3 regions of the Agarivorans sp. QJM3NY_33 genome follow, and region 1 is predicted to be linked to each of the others. Evidence: predicted binding sites of a transcription regulator. Region 1 holds the regulator's gene; each other region holds the start of a gene.
What was found. The regulator FliA, encoded in region 1, starts transcription of late flagellar genes. The targets are predictions, from matches to a motif close to CTAAAGNTNNNNNNNNNNNNGCCGATA.
Positions count from the first base shown of each region.

Region 2: ACRRSY_RS15890 (VC2046/SO_2500 family protein) is a predicted target of FliA. The motif match lies at 2,098-2,124, and genes of this name have one in related genera.
Region 3: ACRRSY_RS20125 (DUF5610 domain-containing protein) is a predicted target of FliA. The motif match lies at 4,878-4,904, and genes of this name have one in related genera.

Region 1 covers NZ_CP194039.2:1,903,223-1,911,327, reverse strand. The annotation lists gene ACRRSY_RS08660 (flagellar motor protein MotB) at 1-19, opposite strand, end outside; gene ACRRSY_RS08655 (flagellar motor protein) at 21-767, opposite strand; gene ACRRSY_RS08650 (protein-glutamate methylesterase/protein-glutamine glutaminase) at 760-1,893, opposite strand; gene ACRRSY_RS08645 (chemotaxis protein CheW) at 1,925-4,021, opposite strand; gene ACRRSY_RS08640 (protein phosphatase CheZ) at 4,033-4,773, opposite strand; gene cheY (chemotaxis response regulator CheY) at 4,785-5,168, opposite strand; gene ACRRSY_RS08630 (RNA polymerase sigma factor FliA) at 5,295-6,020, opposite strand; gene ACRRSY_RS08625 (MinD/ParA family protein) at 6,013-6,906, opposite strand; gene flhF (flagellar biosynthesis protein FlhF) at 6,896-8,105, opposite strand, start outside.
Region 2 covers NZ_CP194039.2:3,519,353-3,527,457, forward strand. The annotation lists gene ACRRSY_RS15880 (YchJ family protein) at 219-680, shown strand; gene purU (formyltetrahydrofolate deformylase) at 709-1,545, shown strand; gene ACRRSY_RS15890 (VC2046/SO_2500 family protein) at 1,542-2,072, opposite strand; tRNA gene ACRRSY_RS15895 (tRNA-Tyr) at 2,237-2,320, shown strand; cyclic di-GMP riboswitch class I at 2,723-2,809, opposite strand; gene ACRRSY_RS15900 (response regulator) at 2,978-4,633, shown strand; gene ACRRSY_RS15905 (ion channel) at 4,775-5,755, shown strand; gene ACRRSY_RS15910 (FKBP-type peptidyl-prolyl cis-trans isomerase) at 5,912-6,388, shown strand; gene ACRRSY_RS15915 (cystathionine gamma-synthase family protein) at 6,484-7,719, opposite strand.
Region 3 covers NZ_CP194039.2:4,457,362-4,465,466, forward strand. The annotation lists gene ACRRSY_RS20110 (RNA recognition motif domain-containing protein) at 164-625, shown strand; gene murI (glutamate racemase) at 622-1,407, opposite strand; gene ACRRSY_RS20120 (TonB-dependent receptor domain-containing protein) at 1,507-3,336, opposite strand; cobalamin riboswitch at 3,375-3,603, opposite strand; gene ACRRSY_RS20125 (DUF5610 domain-containing protein) at 3,659-4,846, opposite strand; gene trmA (tRNA (uridine(54)-C5)-methyltransferase TrmA) at 4,992-6,095, shown strand; gene ACRRSY_RS20135 (YHS domain-containing (seleno)protein) at 6,161-6,622, shown strand; gene ACRRSY_RS20140 (DUF1422 family protein) at 6,633-6,971, opposite strand; gene fabR (HTH-type transcriptional repressor FabR) at 6,981-7,601, opposite strand; gene ACRRSY_RS20150 (alpha-amylase family glycosyl hydrolase) at 7,875-8,105, shown strand, end outside.

The sequences.
Region 1 (8,105 bases):
CAGCATAGCGATGACGCATACTAGTCGATATCCACAACGAAGCTATGTAAGCGACGCTTTACTTCAATACTACTGGCACCTTCAGCGATTGAAACCAATCCAGCTAAAGTCATTTCCTGATAAATAGCGCGATCCCCCGCTTGCGAGCGAAGCTTATTGGCAAAAGGCAAGAAAATAAAATTGGCGAAACCAACACCATAAATGGTCGCGACAAATGCAACCGCAATTCCCTTTCCAAGTAACTCAGGACTGCTTAAAAAATCCATAGCCTGAATCAAACCAAGTACTGCACCAATAATACCCACCGTAGGGCAGTAACCCCCCATGGCTTCAAACACCCCCGCCTGACGTTCCAAACGACTTTGTTCTAAGTCGATGACATCTTCTAAGGATTGTTGTAATTGTTGAGCTTCGGCACCGTCTATCAGCATTTGTAAACCACGTAAAGTAAACGAATCTGCATGTTTTTGCTGTTGTTCTAGGCCCAAATAACCATCTTTACGAACAATATGAGACCAATTCAATATCAATTGAATTTGGTTCTGTACATTATCTTGCGACTGAAACCAAACCTTCGGTATCACTTTCAGAGCTTGCACAAATTGTTTGCTCGGCGTTTGTAACATTACCGCGCCGATAGTCCCCCCCAATACAATTGTTAATGCATGTACATTGACTAAATCGTCTAACGACCCACCAGCAAAAACATGACCAAACCCAACAGCAGAGAACGCTAAAATAACGCCAAAGATGCTAAGTTTATCCATTACCAATTTCCATAACTATCGCTTCAGAAAAACGATCGAGAGGCATTTGATTGGAGGCGAGTCCAGCACTTGCGACGGCCTGTGGCATACCATAAACAACACAACTGGCTTCATCCTGAGCCCAGATCGTTGAGCCTTTATCTTTCAATAAACGGCAACCATCTCGCCCATCAGCCCCCATACCGGTCAAGATCATGGCTAAAACGTCGCCCTGATGACTTTTCGCCAAAGAAGCAAAAGTAATATCGACACAAGGTTTATAGTTGACTTTGTCATTGCCATCAATAATTCGTAAGCGACCATACTGACCGCGAGGCTCAACTAACATCTGTTTGCCACCGGGTGCGAGATAAGCACAACCCGGTCGCAATTCATCTCCATCCTCGGCCTGCTTCACATTAACCCGTGACAGTGTATTTAAGCGTTGAGCAAATGCAGCTGTAAATGTAGCTGGCATATGCTGAACTAATAAAATGGGCTTAGGAAACCCAGCCGGCAACTGAGTTAAGATTGTTTGCAAAGCCACCGGACCACCGGTAGAGGTCCCTATCGCGACTAATTTATAGCGTTTTCCTGAAGGTTTAAACACACCAGACGTACGAACCTTGCGCTCTACCGAAGGTTGGCTGCTTGCCGCAGTCGTCGGCCTTAGTGGCGTCCGGGCGCTTGGCGTCAAAGGTTTGTCGGCTCGGGGAGTCAGACTCGATGGCGCTCGACGCGCTATCACTCGGCGTCTGGCAATGGCCTTTACTCGTTGTTGTAACAAGCTGACGGCTTCTTCACGATCACGAGCAATGTCTTCAAATTTTTTGGGGATAAAATCAAGTGCACCAGCATCTAGAGCATCTAAGGTCGCTTTAGCACCATCGTGGGTTAACGATGAAAACATCAGCACTGGCGTGGGATGTTTGGCCATAATTTCTTTTACAGCCGTAATGCCATCCATAACTGGCATTTCAATATCCATGGTAATCACGTCAGGTTTTAAACTTGCAACCATTTCAATGGCCTCGCGGCCATTCTTAGCTGCACCTATCACCTCAAGGCTTGGGTCAGCGTTAATAATCTCGCTGACTCGACGTCTGAAAAAACTAGAATCATCAACAACTAATACTTTTATTGCCATACTCAATTCTTTTTAAGGGCTGTGCTCGGCGTTATAACTTACGAGCGTAGCGTTTTAGTAAACTAGGAATATCGAGTATGAGTGCGATACGACCATCACTGGTAATCGTCGCCCCGGCCATTCCAGGGGTACCTTGCAATAACTGGTCAAGCGCTTTTATCACAACTTCTTCCTGCCCAATGAGGTTGTCAACGACAAATCCCACCTGTTGTTGGCCTATCTGTACGATAACCACATGTCCTTGAGAACTTCTCTGTCCAGATTGACTATTACGGATCAACCAATCTTGCAAATAAAATAGAGGTATAGCTTTATTACGGACAATAACGGTTTCCTGACCGTCAACAACATTGGTTTTGGTTAAATCCAGATGAAAGATTTCATTTACACTGGTGAGTGGTAAAGCAAAAGTCTGTTTACCTACATCAACCATCAAAGTGGGTAGAATAGCTAACGTTAATGGTACTTTGATTTGTAAAGTAGTACCGCCTCCGAGCTTAGAATCAATATCCACAGAACCGTTCAGCTGGGTGATACTGGTTTTGACCACGTCCATGCCAACACCACGCCCCGAAATATCAGAAATCTCAGTTTTTGTCGAAAAACCTGGTGCAAAAATCAAACTATAAGCATCTTTGTCTGGCATTCTTGCCGCCGCATCGGCATCTAAAACACCGCGCTCTATAGCGATAGATTTAAGCTTATCTGCATTCATTCCCGCGCCGTCATCTTCGATCATCAGCAAGATATGATCACCTTCTTGCGAGGCTGACAAACGAATGACACCAGTACGCGGTTTTCCTGCCGCTTCACGTTGGTCTGGCATTTCAATGCCGTGATCAACCGAGTTTCGCACTAAATGCACCAGTGGATCGGCTAACGCTTCCACTAGGTTTTTGTCTAAATCGGTATCTTCACCGACCAATTCCAAGTTAATATCTTTCTTCAAACTACGAGCTAAATCACGAACGACTCGAGGAAAACGACCGAACACCTTCTTAATAGGCTGCATTCGAGTTTTCATCACTGCACCCTGTAAATCAGCGGTCACAACGTCAAGGTTAGAGGTCGCCTTAGCCATATCCTCATCATTACTGGTTAAACCAAGACTAACCAAACGATTACGGACTAAAACTAATTCCCCAACCATATTCATGATTTCGTCGAGAGTACGGGTATCGACGCGAACCGTCGTTTCCCCCTGAGGGGCTTGTTTGGGCGCTGCTTTTGCCGGCTCAGACTTGGCTGGAGCAGCAGCTTTCGGAGTAGCTGCAACTTTTGTTGGTGCAACTTTCTTCGGCTCGACCTTCGGGGTGACTTCGGGCTTGGCTGCCGCCTTAACCTCAGGCGCTTTACCAGCACCATGCAGCTGATCTAATAACTTTTCGAATTCATCATCGCCAATTTCGTCACTGTTCGTCGCCGTTTCCACTGGCGTAACAGCGGCAGGTTTAGCACTTGGTGCTTTAGAGCCATGTAGCTCGTCGAGTAGCTTTTCAAACTCATCATCAGAAATATCGCCACCACTCGCAGTTTCGCTAGGGGCTGCAGCACTTACCGGACTCGCTTGAGAAGCTGCTTTTGGAGCACCTGAGCCATGCAACTCATCGAGTAAGCTTTCAAATTCGTCATCAGAAATATCATCAATACCAGTGCCAGTAGCTGATTTACTCTCTGGAATTTGCTCGGGCTCGGGCTCGGGCTCAGATTCCGGCTCAACCACTACCTGATCTTCTGAAGCAGGCCGAGATAATTGATGCAATCGCTCAATAAGCTCTGGCGAAGCTGGTGTTAAAGGTTCTCTTGCTTGCACCTTAGCAAACATATCATTCACGGAATCAAGTGCTTCAAGTATGACATCCATTAACTCTGATGACACCCCGCGGCCACCGTTACGTAATGTGTCAAACACATTTTCCGCACCATGACAAACGTCAACGAGTTCAGTTAATGATAAGAAACCAGCACCACCTTTAACGGTATGAAAACCCCTAAATATAGCATTCAATAAGTTACTATCATCAGGACGTTTTTCTAGATCAACAAGCTGTTCAGAAAGCTGCTCTAGGATCTCTGCCGCTTCTACCAGAAAGTCTTGTAAGATGTCTTCATCTACATCAAACGACATGCGCTACTCCCTTAAAATCCTAAACTAGACAACAAGTCATCAACATCGTCTTGATCGTTAACAACGTCATCCCTTTGTTCTTTATTAATTATAGGGCCTTCTGCTTCAACACCCGATTTTTTATCATCTTGACCAGGAGCGACATCCACCATGTCAGTGCCAAACAAGGTGAGCATCTCAACTAAATTCTCTTCAACCTCCTGAACTAAAGTGATCACCTTTCGAATCATTTGCCCGGTAAGATCCTGAAAATCCTGTGCCATTAAAATTTCAGTAAGCATGTTACGTAGTTTATCGGCATCAGATGAAGAACTAGTCAGAAAAATATCGATTTGGTGACACAGCGCTTTAAATTGGCCTAACTCAATTTTCCGATCCATCAAATTTTGCCATACAGGCATAATATCATTGATATCATTGGTTAATTTATCAGCAATCGGCAAACCCGACTCGACTGCATCCATCGTTTTATTAGCAGCTTGATCGGTCATTTCGATGACATAGTTTAAACGTTCTTTGGCATCGGGGATTTCTTGGTTCGCGAGTTCATTGATCCGAATATCCAATTTGAAATCATTTAATGAATCGTGAAGTTGACGAGTGAGCTGGCCAACTTTATCAAACAGCAAGTTAGCTTTTGGAGCACATAGCTCACTGACTAGTTGGTTCGCCTCGGCGACCTTTCCCATTTCAAGTAGCATCACCAGTTGTTGCGCATCCGCTAATGAAATAATCGGAGTATCGGTGCTCACGCGTCTTCCTTTTATTGTAATCTTTCGAAAATCTTATCGAGCTTCTCTTTTAAAGTAGCTGCTGTAAAAGGTTTTACAATATAACCATTTACTCCGGCTTGTGCGGCTTCAATAATTTGTTCACGTTTCGCTTCCGCGGTGACCATCAATACAGGCAGGTGAGCTAAACTCTCATCGGCACGAATGTTTTTCAACAAATCGATACCTTCCATACCAGGCATATTCCAATCAGTCACTACAAACTCAAAATCGCCACCCTTAAGCATTGGTAGCGCGGTGTTACCGTCATCGGCCTCATGTGTATTGTTGAAACCTAAATCTCTCAACAAGTTCTTAATAATCCTTCTCATTGTTGAAAAATCATCAACAACCAGAATTTTCATATTTTTATCCAAGGTACGTCCCCCAGCTGGATGTTTTACTAGCCCACAAACGGGTCACAAATTTATGTAATACATTATTATGCCTTAATAAACACAATTTTAGTCCATCTTTTATAAGTTTTGTAAGGATGAATTTCTCTATTGTGTCCAATCTCGCATTCGAGTTTTCACTCTGGCAAGCGCTTGACTATGAATTTGACTCACTCTCGACTCACTAACGCTTAATACTTCACCAATTTCTTTAAGATTAAGCTCTTCATCGTAATAAAGCGATAATACTAAGGCTTCTCGTTCAGGTAGCCCTTTGATGCACTCCGCCAAAGATTGTTGAAATCGTTGATTTGCAAAACCTTCGAAAGGACGATTTTGCTCGCGACTTTCTTCGTTAGAAATGACATCCTCGTTTACCCCAAGGTCCTCAATGCCTAAGATTCGCCCGCAATTAACATCCGCTAACATCGTATGGTATTCGCGAAGAGAAACCCCGAGTTTTTCAGCAACTTCAGCGTCTTTAGCATCACCATTTTTTTCTCTTTCAACAGCAGCTATAGCGTCACTAATCGCGCGACTATTTTTATGTACAGAACGCGGAACCCAATCGCCACGGCGTATTTCATCAAGCATCGCGCCGCGAATTCGGATCCCTGCATAGGTTTCAAAGCTAGCACCTTTAGAGCCATCAAAATTACGAGCGGCTTCTATCAGCCCGATCATTCCAGATTGGATTAAATCATCCACAATAACACTAGCCGGTAGCCTAGCCATTAAGTGATGGGCAATCCGTTTAACCAAAATGGCGTGGCGCTCCACTAACGCATTAGTGTCGTTAACGCTGGTATTGGCGTAGGCGGCAACTTTATTCACTAAGCTGCTCTCTATTCTTGCGTTGTCCAAATTCGAGAAGATTCTCGATGAAAAATTCTAAATGTCCTCCCGCTTGCTCAGGTATCGGCCAAGTAGCCGCTTTGCTGGCTAAAGAGCGAAATGCCAAAGACGCTGGTGACTTAGGATAGGCTTCAACCACAACACGTTGTTTGCGAACGGCCAATCGGACATTGTTATCATAGGGAATACAAGACACTAACTCGAGAGTGGCATCTAAAAATCGTTCCGTCACCCGAGTCAGCTTGGTAAATAACTCCTGACCTTCTCTTAAACTACGAACCATATTGGCAACAACTTTAAATTTATACACCCCATGATTATTAGAGAGTAGTTTAATCAGGGCATAAGCATCGGTAATTGATGTTGGTTCGTCACACACGACGACTAAAATATCTTGCGACGCTTTTGCAAAACTCAACACCATATCAGAGATGCCCGCTGCGGTATCAACCAGCAAAACATCTATCGGTGTTTTCATACTACTAAAAGCGCGAATTAAACCTGCATGTTCCGCAGGGCTTAATTCAACCATGGATTGAGTTCCTGAAGTTGCTGGCGCAATCAGAATCCCATTTGGTCCCTCAACTAATACTTCGTCAAGAGTGCACTCTCCCGATAGCACATGCGACAGATTTTTAGTCACGCGCAGCCCAAGTAGCACATCAACATTCGCCAAACCTAAGTCCGCATCAAGGACCATGACTCGCTTGCCTTGACCCGCCATTGCAATTCCCATGTTAAGCGTCACGTTGGTTTTACCAACCCCACCCTTTCCACCAGTCACTGCGATTACTTTCACATTATTTTTTTGTTGCATCATTCGTAAGCCGCTAGCTTGATCAAAATCATTATGTTTAGAATACATCCGAAACCTTCTGTTGTTCGGTTTCACTAAACCAAAAGTGTTGCTGAGAATGCTTATCTATCACCGACAAAGCTTGCTCAACTAATTCGCTAGGCACCGCCACTGCAATATCTTCTGGTACTTGCTGACCATGAGTAACGTAACTGATTGGTATAGCATGACGCAAGGTTACATTTAACACTTCACCTAACGCTAAACTTTCATCTAATTTAGTAAGTATGGTACCAGCCAAAGGAATTCGCTTAAATTGATTTACAGTTTCTTCAATTACCCGTCGCTGAGCATTGGCTGACATCACCAAATAATTACGGATATTAACTTGGCTATTTTTGACTAACTTGTCTAATTGTTCATGTAGACGGATATCTCTTTGGCTCATACCAGCGGTATCGATTAAGACTAACTTTTTATCTTTAAACTGGTATAAAAGCTGGGACAACTCAGCTTCATCATTCGCCACTCGAACTGCACAGCCCATAATTTTACCATAAGTTGCCAGTTGCTCATGAGCACCAATACGATAAGTATCTGTGGTAATCATCGCCACGCTATCAGGACCATGGCGCATAGCAAACTGCGCAGCTAATTTGGCGATAGTGGTTGTTTTACCGACCCCCGTCGGGCCCAATAAGGCAACCGCTCCACCTTTTAACAATATTTCATCTTGGCCGACAGGGAGCTGATTTGCCAGTAATTCCCGTAAATGCTGCCAGCCTTCTTGTACGCCTAGCTCTTCGGGGATATAACCAGCCACCTGATCGGCCATATCCTCATCAAAACCAACCAACTGTAACTGTTTGATTAACATCGCTCGAACAGGCTCTTGCCGCTCAACTTCCTGCCACATTAATCCCGACACTTGATGTTCCAACAACTTTCGCATCGCTGCCATTTCTTTCTTTAATTCACCCACTTCACTGTGATTCGCCTCTGCGCTTGGCGTTGCAATACGGCTTGCCGCAGGTTTGGCTGCTGAACCTTGCTGTATCCACCCTTGCTGCTGAGCCAAGGAGCGAGGAGCCTGAACGGTTCGAGGCCGTTGCGATTTATTTAAGCTGGATTGTTGCAAATTTTCTTGCTGACGCTTTTGATGGCGCTGCATAAAATTAGTCAAATTATCTTTGAGGCTCGCATTTTCGTCAAAATCATGACCAAGCTGTTGGTTTGTTGACGTTTTAGAACTGTGCTTAGGTTTGACG
Region 2 (8,105 bases), 1.6 Mb from region 1:
TCAAAGATTAACTTGTCCCTAAGCAAGCCAGCCATAGATCGCAGATGAAGGCTTAAAAAAAAACGATTTACAATACAAGTTTTCACTTTCTATTGCTCGACATCTCAAAGTCACCGCCTAAAAGAAAGCCGCTAACGAACGAACTCTAAGCAATTTTCAGCTGTGTTATTGCCAACTTCTTGCTACACTTCGCCCTCAGTCAAATTAGAGGTTCCAGAGTGTTAGTTTGCCCTTGCGGTAGCGGCTTGAACTTTGTTCAATGTTGTCAACCCTATATCAGCGGCTTATCAAGCCCGACTCATTGTGAGCAACTAATGCGTTCCCGCTATAGTGCCTATACTCTGGGTGATGCGAACTACTTATGGCAAAGCCATCATCCGGACTTTCGTCCAAGTGAGCAGCCCTTAGCACTCAACGCCGAGGAAGCGACACAATGGGAGAAACTCGAAATTTTATTTAGTTGCGACCGACTCGATGGCAACAGCGGAATTGTGGAGTTTAAAGCTCATTTTCGCGAGCAAGGCCAACTTAATATTTTGCATGAACGCTCTAATTTCACAAAAATTGCTGAACATTGGTTTTATACCGATGGTGTATTTTCTCCTTCACCCTTGGCTCGCAATGCTGCGTGCCCCTGCGGGAGCGGGAAGAAACTGAAACAGTGCTGTAAAAAATCTTAACTTTAAAGCTGAATAAATCGAAAACACCATGGAAAGAAAAATTCTTTTAACCGAATGCCCAGATGCCAAAGGTTTAATCTCAACCATTACCAACATCTGTGCCAAGCATCAACTCAACATTATTAAAAATAACGAATTTGTCGATAATGAAGTGGGACGTTTCTTCATGCGTACCGAGTTAGAAGGCTATTTTAACGACCAAACGTTGCTCGCTGATTTAGACAATGCACTACCTATTGGCAGCGCCCGTCGTTTAGTCGGGGCCGGACGCAAGCGCATCGTGATCATGGTCACCAAAGAAGCACATTGCTTAGGCGATTTACTCATGAAAGCCGTATACGGTGATATGAATGTTGAAATTGCCGCAGTTGTAGGCAACTACGATATCCTACAAGCGCTCACTGAGAAATTTGACATCCCCTTCCATTACATTAGTCATGAAGGATTAAAACGTGAGCAACATGAACAGCTGATCATTGAAACTGTCCAACAATATCAACCCGACTATGTGGTACTCGCTAAATACATGCGGATCCTCACACCAACATTTGTCGAGGCGTTCAGCAATAAGATCTTAAACATTCATCACTCGTTCTTGCCAGCTTTCATTGGTGCTAAACCTTATAAACAAGCCTACGATAGAGGGGTTAAAATCATTGGCGCTACCGCTCACTTCGTGAATAACGATCTAGATGAAGGTCCTATCGTAGAGCAACACGTGATTCATATTGACCATACCTACAGCGCGCAAGAAATGGCAAAAGCTGGGCGAGATGTAGAAAAGTCGGTATTAAGTCGCGCCATGCAACAAGTGCTCGATGAGAAAGTATTTGTTTACGGGAATCGAACTGTAGTTTTTCGCTAATTATAATATTTAACTTTAAGCGGCTTCGAATAATCGAAGTTGCTTAGTACTTGATAAATTTCACTACCTTTTACTTCTACATCGGGTATGACTTGCAGTGGTTTACTAGCCGCGCCATGTTTTAACCGCGTCAGTAGACTCACGTTATTCATGACCTCTTCACGAACTCCATCGAGCGTATCGTCCGCGCAGGCGGCATAACCATTTAAGGCTTGCTCCAAACGAATCGTATCAATTGAGCCCTTTTGTAAATGCTGACTCCAATTCGCCTGCACTTCGAACTCATCAGCCTGAGCAATTAGAGGGCGAGCTTCACGAAGCTGCAATTGAGCTCGCAGATCTTGCTGTACTTGTTCGGCCGCAGGTTTTTGCATGGAAAATTGAGCCTGATCGCAAACGTTTTGGCTCAACATACTCAATAGCAGATGAAAATGAGCAAGATCACCCTGCTGAGAGCAACGATTAAGCGTATCGCCTAACTGCAACTCATCACACAAACTATGATTTCTTATCTGCTCAACTAACATTGCGCCCCCTTCTACTGATTACCTTTATCGGTAGAAAGACACAAAACTTTAGTTCACATTCACGAAATGAACAGATATTAAGCAAACAGTATTAAGCTATAAAATTTATCGCCTTTTTTACTTTACAGCTTAACAAGTTCTGGTAATATGCCGCTCCACAAGCAGGAGGGGTTCCCGAGTGGCCAAAGGGAACAGATTGTAAATCTGTCGCGAAAGCTTCGGTGGTTCGAATCCACCTCCCTCCACCATCTTGATAAAAAAAGACACTTTAGGTGTCTTTTTTTATGTCTTAAATTTAGCATCATGCTTGATAACCTCTCAGTAATGCCGAGCAAGTAATATGCTCACTAAGTTATGGCGATGCTGCACAACAATCAGGTTAACCTTCATTTTAACCGAACCCAAGTAAACCGCTCATGAATAGATTTTAAAATAAGACAGAAAATCAGTAGTTAGATTTGCAACAGAAGATAGAAGATAGAAGATAGAAGATAGAAGATAGAACGAGAAAATATTTAGGACTAAGCGCCAAACAAATACGCCAAGCTAACTTAGCTTGGCGTTCCAACCAAATACGGAAAGTAATAAACGGTAAATAGACTAACTCACTGAGAGGTTAAACAACAATGTTGTAAATAAAACCACTCAACTAAGGCGGTCCAGCCATCTTAAGAATATAATTCTCAAGATCTGTAACTTTCCGACCTTGGATCACTCCAAGTTTGGCTTTGACTCAGTGTTGACAAGCTAAAAAACTCATCAACGCCTTAATAGTAAATCAAGCACTGCTAGTTTGGCAAGGTTTTATAAATGATAAGCTTAAGCAGCTAGGCCGCTATACTTACACAGCTTCAACCTTGGCAAAGTTGTGCTAGGATATCGAAAAAGGATTAGATAACACGGTAATGGCAACGCAATACAACTATAGCGGAAAAAAAATACTCATCGTTGATGACCAGCGCGCTTTTCAAGTGATGCTTAAAGCCATGCTACAAAACTTTGGAGCAAGCGATGTCTATTTTGCGACAACTGGAGAAGCGGCCGTTAAAGCTTGCCGAAAACGAAAGTTCGACATTCTATTGGTGGATTATAATCTAGGTACAGGTAAAAACGGCGGACAATTACTAGAAGAGTTACGCGTCAGCAAACTACTCGAAGTGGATGCATTATTTTTTATTATTAGTGGTGATAATAATAAGAGTATGGTGCTCAGCGCACTTGAAATGGAACCTGACGAATTTATTACCAAACCATTTTCACAGTTTCAATTACACAATCGCTTAGCCAGAGCCCACCTGAAAAGACAGTCCTTACGTGATATTTATCACGCACTGGCCGATAAAAACTATAGCAAAGTAATTGAGCTATGTGACCAACAAATCGAGAAAGAGAGTCGTTACAGCAACTACTGTAAAAACTTAAAGGTAGAAGCACAAATTGCTTTAGGGGAATATGAAAACGCCAAACTAGCGTTAGAGGCGATCCTAAAAGAGCGAAAACAAACTTGGGCCAAAGCGACCTTAGGCCGGGTATATCTGCTACTCGATGAAAATAAAAAAGCAATTGATACGCTCAGCCGCTCCATCGCAGAAAGCCCACTGTTACTCACCGCATATGACTGGTTAGCTCGAGCCTACCGCGCTGAGGGAAATATCGAAAAAGCCCTGGAAACCGTGCTAAAAGCTTCTAAATTAGCCGTAAACAGCCTTGAACGCCAACAACTATTGGCCTCGCTAGCGATTGATGCTGGAGAACTGAGTTTAGCGAAAGAAACATTCTCAACTATTTTGCAATTGGCACGCCGCTCTATTCATCGGGGGCCACATCATTTATGTAACTATGTACGAAGTTTAATTGATGAAGCCCAAGGCGAAGAAGACCTATACCGTAAAAACCGCTTACTACAAGAAGTAAATTCAGTGCTGTTTCATGCCAGACGAGAAGAAGGCAAAGACGAAGACTTTAATTTCGATGCTTTCGAAGGGATCAGTCAAGCAAGAGTACACGCGACCAAAGGCGAATTAAACAAAGCTAAAAGACTCTTGTTTAGCAGCAATGATGGCCTACTCGACTCTCCGGAAAAAGTTGCGGTTGAGTTACTACCCGATACCTTCCTCACCTTAAATTCAGTGGGAGAGTTTGAATATGCAATGCCCTTTGCTGAAGAGTTAGAAAAACGCGATAATATTGATCCAATATCGCTATCCTCAGCACATAAAGTTTTAAAAGATGAGGACTTTGAACAGAAACTTGGGCTGTTTCGCGAATACAACAAAATGGGCATTGATGCCTACGAAGAACAACGTTATGACGAAGCGACAAGCCACTTTGACAAGGCCCTGCAGGTCGCACCGGGAAACACCGGGGCTATTCTCAATAAAATCCAAGCGATTTTGAAACAAATCAATCTCTCAGATAAGGGCGTCAGTGGGCAATTGCTAAACGATTGTAAAGTTACCATCAAATTACTCGATGGCTTGAAGCTCAACGAAAATCACGCCGAGCGTTACTCAACGCTAAAGAACGAATTTCAGCAGTTTGGTAGTAAAAACAAAAGTTAATATATTGTTTTTATTGAACAACTTTAGCATTTTCTATCAAGGTAGATCTCACAGCTCTAATTTTTGGCTTACACTTAAATAAGCAACCAACACTGGCTTGCTCACGACCTCAGAGCAAACATATCAAAGAAGGCGAATCAGATGGTTCGAAATAACCAATGTTCGTATCAAGATGACTCAGGGCTCCCTTGCCATGAAAAGGCCTTGAGCAATGGATTGTGTTTTTGGCACGATCCCAATGAAAATAAAACTGGCCCCGAAATTAAAGAACAACTAGAACGCTACGCCCAAAATGGCGGATTAATGCGTGGAATATGCCTTAAAAAAGCCCAACTATGCGATATCAATCTAGTCAAATACAACAGTAAACAAGGCTATGATATGACTGGTGCCGATCTTTATCGCTGTAACCTCAAAGCCGCCCACTTGTTTAATATTAACCTTCAGGGTGGCAGTTTAATGAAGGCAGACCTTCGCGACGCTAACCTTAATCACGCAAACCTAACTCAAACCAACCTGCTGGGTGCAAAAATGGAAGGTTGTAAGTGTGATAGCCTTAAGGTTGGAGCGCGTGTCATGCAAGAAAAGTTGGCCCTAACAGCGGAACAAAAGCAAGATATCGAGTTAATGAATGACTATTACCAGCAAGCAGAAGAAGTCTATCGAAGTTTACGTAAAAGTGCTGAGGCTGAAGGGCTGTTTACCACCGCAGGACATTTCTTACGTAAAGAACTCACCATGCGCCGTTATCAAATGCCTAAGTATTCCTATCCAAGAGCCATTTCAAAGCTAGTCGACTTAGTCTGCGGCTATGGTGAATTACCGATGCGAGTTATTTTTACTTCTCTGGCGATTATTTTTAGTAGTGCTCTGGTCTATCTGTTTACCGGCATCCATTTCAACGGCAATATTGTTACCTTTGATCTTAATCAAACAGCAACTCAAAACATGGTCGCCTTCTTTGAATGTTTGTATTACAGCGTCGTGACCTTCACGACTCTAGGTTATGGGGATTTTACCCCTGTAGGATTATCTCGTGTTTTTGCAGCAATAGAAGCCTTTAGCGGTAGCTTTATCATCGCCTTATTTGTTGTAGTATTTGTGAAGAAAATGACTCGCTAGCTCGCCATGAGCAGCATTATTTTCGGTGACTCGTGATGTATTTTAATCAACACTTCAGTTAAAGTTGAAGATTCACCTCAGCGCTATAGCCGTAGGCAGTATCTTTAAACTGGTCGCTATTGCGAACCGCCCCCCTTGATAGAAAAGGATAGTTTTTTGAAATTTATTGTATTAGCAATACTCGCTATTTTGATTGTTGTGTTTTATATTCGCCAGCAGAATCATGCAAAAATAATTAAAAGTAATCAATTACTTGGTCAAGATTTTTTGGCTAATAATGCTCAACAACAAGGCGTTGTAAGTACCAGCTCCGGCTTACAATATCTAATTCTTGAAAACAGAGGCAAGTCAGCGAAACCTTCAGCAAGCAGCACCGTGACCGTGCATTACCACGGGAGCCTACTCAATGGCCTAGTATTTGATAGCTCTGTTGAGCGAGCGCAACCGGCGCAATTTCCTTTAGGGCAAGTCATTAGAGGCTGGACCGAAGGCTTACAACTGATGCATGAGGGTGACAAATATCGCTTTTTTATCCCTAGCCACTTAGCCTATGGAGAACGCAGCATCGCCTCAATTCCAGCGGGATCGACCCTTATTTTTGAAGTGGAGTTACTTTCTATTGATACCCCTTAAGCATTCGGCATCTCAAGCCAAATAGATCTAGAAATAACTCATAAAAAGCCCGAGCAACAGTTGCCAAGGCTTTTTAAACACGGTGCTAGCACCATCTAAAACTGCAATAAGGCCTGCTCAAAATCAGTCACTAGGTCGAGCGTATCTTCGATGCCAATCGAACAACGGATCATCGTCTCGCTAATCCCTGAAGCTTGACGTGCTGCTAAACCCATTTCGTAATAAATAGTTTGAGCGACTGGCAGCGCTAAAGTTCGATTGTCGCCCAAATGAGTCGCATTAATCACGATCTGAAGCCTATCTAAAAAGGCAACGCAATCAATCCCTTCAATCAAGTCGAAACTAACTAATGCACCAAAGTGTTTAAACAAACTTTTCGCGCGTTGATGCTGAGGATGGCTCTCCAAGCCGGGATAATACACTTTAGCCACTTTAGGGTGTTTGGTTAATAAACGTGCTAAAGCCATTGCATTGGCACACTGGCGCTCCATCCGTAAGGCCATCGTTTCTGAGCCCACCGATAATAGATGAGCAGCCTGTGAACTTAAGGCACCACCAAAATCACGAAGTCCTTTTTTCTTAATCTGATTAATCCCCCACATTTTAGGATCGCCACTACGGTAGGCCTCAAAAATATTAGGAAACTTCGACCAATCAAATAACCCCGTGTCACTCACCGAGCCACCAAGCGCATTGCCATGACCGCCCACATACTTAGACAAGGAAGTGACAATAAGACTTGCGCCCACGGAAGCTGGCTGAAACAAATAGGAAGAAGTTAAGGTATTATCGACAACATAAACTAATCCGCGCTGCTGACATAACTCACCAATCCCTTGTAAATCGACAATTTGGGTGGCCGGATTAGCAATCGTTTCAACAAACACCATCTTGGTATTGACTTGACAAGCCGCGGCGACCGCTTCTCGATCCGTGGCATCAACCAAGCTTACCTCAATACCATAACCCTTGAGCGTACCAAAAATGCTACTGGTATTACCAAATAGAAAACGGCTCGCGACGATATGATCACCAGCCTTAAGCAAGCTTAGAAATACCGTACCAATTGCAGCCATGCCACTGGCAAACACCAAACTGGCGATGCTTTGGTCAAGCATCGCAATTCGGCCTTGCAAATAATCTAAGGTAGGAGTGGATTGGCGGGCATAAGCGTGGCCGACTTGCTTCCCTTGAAATACATCAAGTAGATCTTGAGTGGCTGCATATCCATAAGGCACCGAGTTGTGGATCGGCGCGTGCACCGCTCCCTCCTCGATCCCAGCTAGGCGGTCACAATGAACCAGCTGAGTCGTAAATCCTTTAAACGTCATAGGGCTACTTCTACTAAAAACCAAGTGACACTATTATGCACTAGGCCTCAATGAAAAACGAGCCAGCAAAATCATCGGCGACAAATAGATTTCCCTTCCCCGACGACCTGCAGATGTCTGAACGATCGCGAGCGAACACAACTAAATCGGCAACATCGCTCCACCCATCGCCCTTTATCTAATAAAACCTGTATCTTGCGATATGTTCACTCATCAGCAAAAGCGCTATCTCCACCAAAGGCTCATCCTCCTTGAGTTCCACACCACACTTGGCTAATAAAAACGAATCAATTCACCACACGATATCTTAATCAACTCTCCTTATGCATTAAACTCAGAGTAAGCTTACATTGGTTCCGTTCCAAAACTGACTTGTTGCCAATCTA
Region 3 (8,105 bases), 2.5 Mb from region 1:
ACAAGGCTATGAATTAAAAGTAATTGTGTCATTTAGCATGTTTCTGCTAGAGAAATTGTACATTTTCTAGCTTATCCGATAAAAGCTGGCTAACATGATGTCGCAATTTTGTTAAATTAAGTTGCTTTCCATTATTTCGAATACATTGAGCATTGAATTTATTATGAAAAATCCTAGTCTATCCATCGTGTTTCTAATTGCAGTCGCAATTGCAGCCTATTTCGTCGCTGGCGCGGTAGCACCTCTCCAACCTTTATATTTGTCAGTCGCAGTGATTGTTGGAGGAGCCATTGTATTATTAAGCTCCGCTGGCCCATCAAACAGTGAACCACAAACTGATTCAACTGAAGACAACTTAGGCGAAGCCATTGATACCCAAACGCTATACGTCGGCAATCTGCCTTATCGTGCTAACGAATCAGCTATCCGCAAGTTATTTTCCGAGTATGGTCAAGTAGTCTCAGTTCGATTATTGAAAGATAAACAAACTGGCAAACGTCGTGGCTTTGGTTTTGTGGAAATGGCTAGCGAAGATGCAGGCAAAGCGGTTGCAGCCTTAAACGAATACGAGTTTCAACAACGTACCTTAAAAGTTCGCGAAGCCAACGAACGTAAAGAAGCTTAGTCTATTAACTGTAAAGAATTGATCCCATAAGCAGTTAATTGGTCAACTAGGCCTGTATTAGCGGAAGTTAAAGTGCAGTAAGCACTAACTTCCGCTTTTTTATGGTCGAATACAATGCGATTGCAATCACCAGCTAAGTGTTGCACTCGTTTGGCGATGGCTGGACCAGAATCAATTAATTGAACCTTTTCACCTAATACTTGGCTTAGCTCGTCTCTTAGTAGAGGGAAGTGAGTGCAACCGAGTACCACTGTATCTAAATCTTCCATGGCTAACCATGAAGCAACAATGTCATGCACTGCTCTGCTGTCGATGAACTCTCCCGCTAACTTACGCTCTGCCAATACCACCATTTCAGTACTGCCTATCAGTTCAACTATACAATTCGCTGCAAAGTCCTGAATTAGCTGTGCCGTATATTGACGCTCTACCGTTCCCGGCGTTGCCAATATGCCAAAGTGTCCCGTTTGACTCATACTTGCCGCTAATTTTATCGCTGGCACCACCCCAACGATTGGAATGGCATGCTGCGAACGCAATTTGGGTAGCGCTAAGGTACTGGCCGAATTACAGGCGATCACCACCATATCTATCTGTAGTTTCGCCACTGCGACCGCAACTAGCTCACAAACCCGTTCAATTAACTCCGGCTCGCTCAGTTCACCGTAAGGAAAATAACGGTTATCAAACAAATAACTATATTGCAGATGTGGATTAAGTAATTGAACAGACTCAAGGACCGAGAGACCGCCGACTCCGGAATCGAAAACAAGCACATGCATCGCGTAAATAAACCCAATTCGTAAATCACCAGCGCTAGTGTAATCACGCTAACGCTGGCTGGCAATGCGAAGTGTTTAGCAAAGCACTAGTCGTTTACTTTAGAACTGATAGCTTGCTGCTAACTCAAAGCTGCGACCTTGGGCTTGATAATTGCGCACTGTGGCATATTGCTTATTAAATACGTTGGCTAACTTGGCATCGAGCTTAAAGCCATTCGCAAAGCGATAATTCGCACCAATATCCCAAGTACTATAACTATCCAACACAAGCGTATTTGCGTCGTCATTATAAGACTCGCCTCGCCATAGATAATCCACCACCACTTGCAAAGCATGCCACTGCGCATCTAGCTTGTACTTGACTTGCTCCTGTGGACGACGCACCAAGTATTTATCGCTTTGACGATCTTTCGCGTCAAGATGCTCGAGAATAACCCGATGATTCAGCCAGGCGGTCGAAAAATCGCCCTGTACTTCAATGCCTTGGATCCGAGCATCAGAGACATTTCCTGGTTTCCATAAACCACCTTCCCCCGGCGCCCAAGCAATCAAATCGTCAACATCATTACGGAAGATATTAAACTGCCACTGACTTTGAATTAAATCTAAAGCAAAACCAAATTCCGAATTACTGGAAGTTTCGGCTTTAAGATTGGGGGTTTCACTGCCCGGGTAGTATAGATCGTTAAAGGTTGGCGCTCTAAAGGCAGTGCCATGCAAGGCATTAAAACGTAAATTGTCCTGTAACTGCCAAGCCCAAGCCAGGTTATAGGTGGTGTGTTCACCATAGTGCTGATTGTTATCCTGGCGTAAACTGGCTTCCAGTAAATGGCGGATGTAATCGGCACGAACCCCGAGGTAGGCGGCTTTATTATTACGAGTACTTTTTAAATATGTAGTTTTGGAACCTGAGATATCATCTTTTTGATAATCTAAACCACCTTGTAACAACCAGTTGTTGTTCAATTGACGCGCTAACAACCAATTCGCACTATGCCGCTCCGTCACATAACGATAAACCACCGCATATTGATCGGCGGGGCCGTCATTGGAACGGTTTTCGGTATAATTCAGTGCTAGATGGCTAAACCAAGCGTCATCACTGTAATCAAGATTCACAGCATATACTTTCTGCCTTTGTTTGGTTTGCCATTTTTCATCGTAGGGATTATAAGATGAATCGTACTGCGTGGAGATATACTCATTTTCGCCATCATTCATCAATATCATGGCCCCGCCCGACCAAGCTTCACTGAACTGATGCTCGATGCTCAGTAAGCCACCGAAGGATTCATATCCATAAACCTCGTCCAGTTCGCTGCTTGGTCTAAAATTATAACCTTCACTACGCTCACCATTGAGGATCGCATTCAACTGAGTCGACTCACCAATCGGGGTATTAACTCGCCCAGCTAAACGTCGACTCTCATGATTGCCAAGCGCAGCTTTTATCCCAAAATACTGACTACCAAACTCCGGCCGCGTGATAATGTTGATGACCCCACCCACAGCATCTGCGCCATATACTGACGCACGAGCCCCTCGTATAATCTCAATGCGCTCAACGAATTCTAATGGCAGTAATGACATTTGAGCGCCACCACTAGTGGCAGTATTAATACGTACGCCATCGATGAGGTACAAAGATTGTGCAGAGCTTGAGCCGCGAATAAACACACTCTCGTTTTGTCCTTTACCGCCATTACGGTTGACACTAATACCAACCTGTTGGTTGAGAATACCAACAATATCTTGCGCACCACTACTTTCTATTTCACCGCGACTGATCACCGTGAGTGGCGCGATTACGCTAGTAGCACTTTGCTGTATACGGTTGGCGGTCACCACCATGGTCGTTTGTTCTGGAGGGGTTTCTTGGGCATAGCCGAAAGCTGGCGCTACTGCGGCCAGTAATATGAACTTCTTCATCGATATAATCCTAATTCTCGCGTCGTAGTTTGCTGCTAAATAGCATGTGCGATGTGGCAGGTATTCGGACTTAGAGGCGGGGGGACTTTATTTACTACGGCTACGACTTCCCGTTTGCGGGGCAAACAGTGTCTGGAGATCCTTGGAAAAGGCCAATCCTTGAGCTTTCGTTCCTCTTTACCGCTGCGCGTCAGTTCTGGACTTTAACCAGATTCCCTATTAAGCCTGAACTTCGCTAGCTCAGGCACCACAGCGGGCGAGAGTATAAGCCAGCACTTGGCGAATGAACAGCCTATTTCATTTACTTTATGCAAACATGAAATTAACTAATAGTGCCGGATGTCGCTTCATCCGCCGCGCGTTTTTGATTATATTCAGCAAGCACATCGGCCATACGCTCAGCGAAACCTTTAAACCGTTCAACATCGGCTTGTTTCGCTTCTCCTTCCGAAGGGCTAGAAACAGGTAAAACCCCATTAAGTAGGGTTTCGGTCGCGGATTCTGGTTGAGTAAACAAAGCGCTCATTTTGGCTTGAATGTCCTGCCAAGCACCTAAAAACTCACTTAAGTCGGGGACTAGCTCTGAACCAGCAGTGCTATTCTCGGCGCTTTTCTCCGCTGTTTGTTGGTAGGCCTGAGTCACCGCCACCGTTTGTTGTTGCTGGTAGTTCACCGCAAAACCAACTAACTGTTGCTCATCAAACCCAATGTTTAAGGCCTGATCAAACGCCTGATCCAGATTCCCCGAGAAAAACTGCTGCCCCACTTTATCCACTTGTTTCACTAAATCGGCGATTGCAGCCAACTCATCATCATTCAGGTCGCCTTCAACGGAAAAACTAAACTGCTGCTGTGAAGAAAACGATGCCTGAAAAGATGACTGTTCTTCTCGGTAACTGGCTGCCAACTGACTCCCATAACTAATGGTAACTTTGTCACCCTCTGCCGTTTCCAACTCCATGCTTGCCGATTGACGATTTCCCATGGCGAGTTGACTAAATATTGGAGAATTTTGTATCTCGTAGTCACCCGCTTCGATTTTTTCTAAACCGTCTTGGATCAAGTCATAACTCTTATCAATGCCTTTTTCTAACTCTTCATTAAGGATCCCTGAGTCACTAAGGTCTTCACGGGCTCCGGCAAACCCCATATCCACACCCTTACGCGCTTGAGCCATCATTTCTTGTAACTGGTCTTCTGGCATCCCAGCCTGCTTGGCACCATATAAGGTCGTTGCAACAAAATTAAGCACATTCTTCGCCACTTCTTCGGCATCAAATATACTGGGTTGTTGTGGTTTGGCTAAACTAACCCCACCACCAGCAATCGATAAGGTATGCTTTTCAATCGAACTCAACAATACATGGCTGGCCACCAGGTCCTGCTGATTAAAACTAGCCTTATCATTAGCTAATTGATTGCCCTTTGCGATAGTCGGCGTGGACTGCTGCAATAAGCGCTCAGCATATTGCTGGATTGGCGAATTGCCTATGCCTTTAAGTTCGTTCATAACGCCCCCTGGATTTACCCTAGTCACAACTTATCGGCGACTGTATTTAAAACTTTAGAAATAATCTCACTATTATTGTAGATAAACTGGACAAGCAAGCAATGCGCCTTTAAATTGCGCTCCTTGCTAAATTTGAGGAGCGGTCATGAGCGCAATTGCATACTATCCAGAAAAATACCAACAACTGTTGGCCGAAAAGGTCGCTAAACGCCGCGAACAATTTGCTGAATTTAATCCTCCTGAACCTAGCATTTTCAGCTCAGCCAGCAAACATTATCGGATGCGTGCCGAATTTAGAATGTGGCACGAAGGTGATGACCTCTACTACATCATGTTTGATCCAGCAACCAAGCAAAAATTCAGAGTCGACAGCTTTCCGCCAGCAAGCGCGTTAATTAACCGCCTAATGCCGCTATTAATCGAACAGCTCAAATCTGAGCAAGTTTTGCGTCATAAACTATTCCAAGTCGACTTTCTTTCCACCCTTAGTGGCGAGATAATCGTGAGCTTGCTTTACCATAAACCGATTGATGAAGCATGGCGGACCGCCGCCGAGCAGCTAAAAGCAGAACTATCGAAGCTATTTTCACTACAACTGATCGGTCGCTCACGTAAGCAAAAAATATGTTTGGAACAAGATAGGGTTAACGAAGTACTTGAAGTTGCCGGTGAGCAGCTCATTTACCAGCAAATTGAAAATAGCTTTACCCAGCCAAATGCCGTCGTCAACCAACATATGTTGGAATGGGCGCAACAGGCAACTGCCAACAGCCAGGGCGATCTGCTCGAACTCTACTGTGGTAACGGCAATTTTTCACTGGCACTTGCGAAAAACTTCCAACGCGTTTTAGCCACCGAGATAGCCAAGCCCTCAGTTGAAGCCGCACAATACAATATCAAAGCCAATCACATTAATAATGTGAAAATTCTTCGTCTATCCGCCGAAGAATTCACTCAGGCCATGTTAGGTGAACGTGAGTTTCGCCGCCTAAAAGAAGCCCAAGTAGACTTAAGTGATTATCAGTGCGACACCATATTAGTTGATCCACCTCGTGCCGGTTTAGATGACGCCACCTTAAGGATGGTGCAGGACTACGACAACATCGTCTACGTATCTTGTAATCCCAATACTCTATATAACAACCTGCAAGTCTTAAGTCGTACCCATCAGATTAGCCATTGGGCTCTATTTGACCAATTTCCTTACACCGATCATATAGAGGTGGGGCTCTATCTGCAGCGTCGTTAGGCATATTAATGAAAGCGCTTCTTAAGCAGCCCGGTCTATCAGATATAGAGCTGATAGGGGGGCTTATGTTTCATTCAATTATTACTGGAATTATTTTTGTAATTAGCTTGAATTGCTATGCTGGCGAGCCAGTAAGTAAAAGTTTTTGGAGTGATAAGGCTATCGGTGGTGTCGATGTGCTGAGCCAACACCGCGCCCACCAGCTTGGCGCGCGCCGTATTTTACAGGGTAAACAAGATTATTTAGTCCGTTGGAATAATGCCGATTGGTATTTTGCAAGTCAGCAAAGTGCCAATAAATTTGCCGAAGATCCAGAACGATATCGTCCTCGCTACAATGGCTTTTGCGCTAACGCCCTATCAACGGGCGAAGGTTTAGTCGCCACTAATGGGCAAGTCTGGGAATTTTTTGACGACGAACTGCACTTATTTTATGCAGAGAAAGGCCGCCAACGTTGGCTAAAGGGACACTGGCAGACCTATCAAGCCACCGCAGACAAAGCTTGGCAGCAACAATTGAACCATTAGTTGCTGTAGATTAGCGCTTAAAACCGCCCAATCTAAACATCAACCAAAGACCGATCGCAAGACATAAAATCAATACTAACAAGTTACTCCCGATTTCCGGGAATTGAGTTCGTAACATTGCAGAGTAAGCCAACGCCCCCAATAAAAATGCAGCCACACTCGTTAGAGGAGAGTCTTCACTCAGATCTTGATGTAGATAAATCTGGTACAGTTGCGTCACCGCCAATATAAACGCAATAATAGGAAATATCGAAAATGCTTGCTCGGCAACAGTAAACAGAGCAAGACTAGCATTACCACTCACACCAGCAATAAACGACAACAATAATAAAGTTTTACTGACTTGCATATGCACCTCTTAACTCAGTGTTTGAGAACGATTATACAAAGCGGCACCTTTTGCCACAATCCGAAGTTGTTTGATGGTTTTCTCGGCCAATTGTTGGCGATCAAACTCAGCTAAATCTAAAGCTGAAGCCCCAGCATTAAACACAATAATCACCATCGCTTCGGCTTGCATCTGCGCGTCTTCTCTTGGACAGCGATATTGATGTTCTAAATAGTCAGTCAGCTCTGCAATAAAATGCGCTATTTCTCGCGCTACGGCAGCCCGAAATGCTGGCGACGTTCCCGAACGCTCACGTAACAACAAGCGGAATACATTGGGGTTATTGTAGACAAATTCCATGAAAGTCGCGACCGAGGTTCCAATAACACTACCTCCGGTGGCAATAATGCGTTGCCGGGCTTGGCGCATTAACTGGCGTAAGGTTAAGCCCCCCTCATCAACCAGGGTTAAACCCAACTCTTCCATATCAGAGAAATGACGATAGAAAGAAGTCGGTGCAATCCCCGCTTCTCGAGCGACTTCGCGCAGACTTAAACTGGAAAAACTGCGCTGCGCACTTAATTGGCTAAACGCGGCTTCGATAATCGCTCTGCGTGTTTTTTCTTTTTGCTGTGCCCTAACGCCACTCATAGCTTCCCCTCTACTTATATGCTGCATCATACCTAGCACTGAAAAAAACCCAAGTTGAAACTGATTAAAAACATCACATTTCGTCTCCACAGACAAGCGTAACTTGTTTACCTGACATGAAAACCCTTTCAAAAAATTCTTTATTTATCAATAACAAAAAAGATGCGAGCCAGCTCAATTTTCTATTATCTTGAAAACGTTACCGAGTATCTAGTCATGCAAAGCTGTGATTAACTTGCCCTATCCCCTTATGGTATTTATCAAGGAAGTAAAATGAGTTGGTTAAAAAGCATTTTATCGATCTCTATCATCGTCGGCTTAAGTGCTTGTGGTGGTGGCAGTGATGCTGGAAATGGAAATAGCACCACACCAACCAATGACGCCATCAACATCACCAGCTCGGCCGAGAGTGCTCAACAACGCCTGCCCTGTGAAAACGCCACTGGTGAATTTTGTGATTTGCGCATTTATCAAGTCATGACCGAATCCTTTGTTGATGGAGAT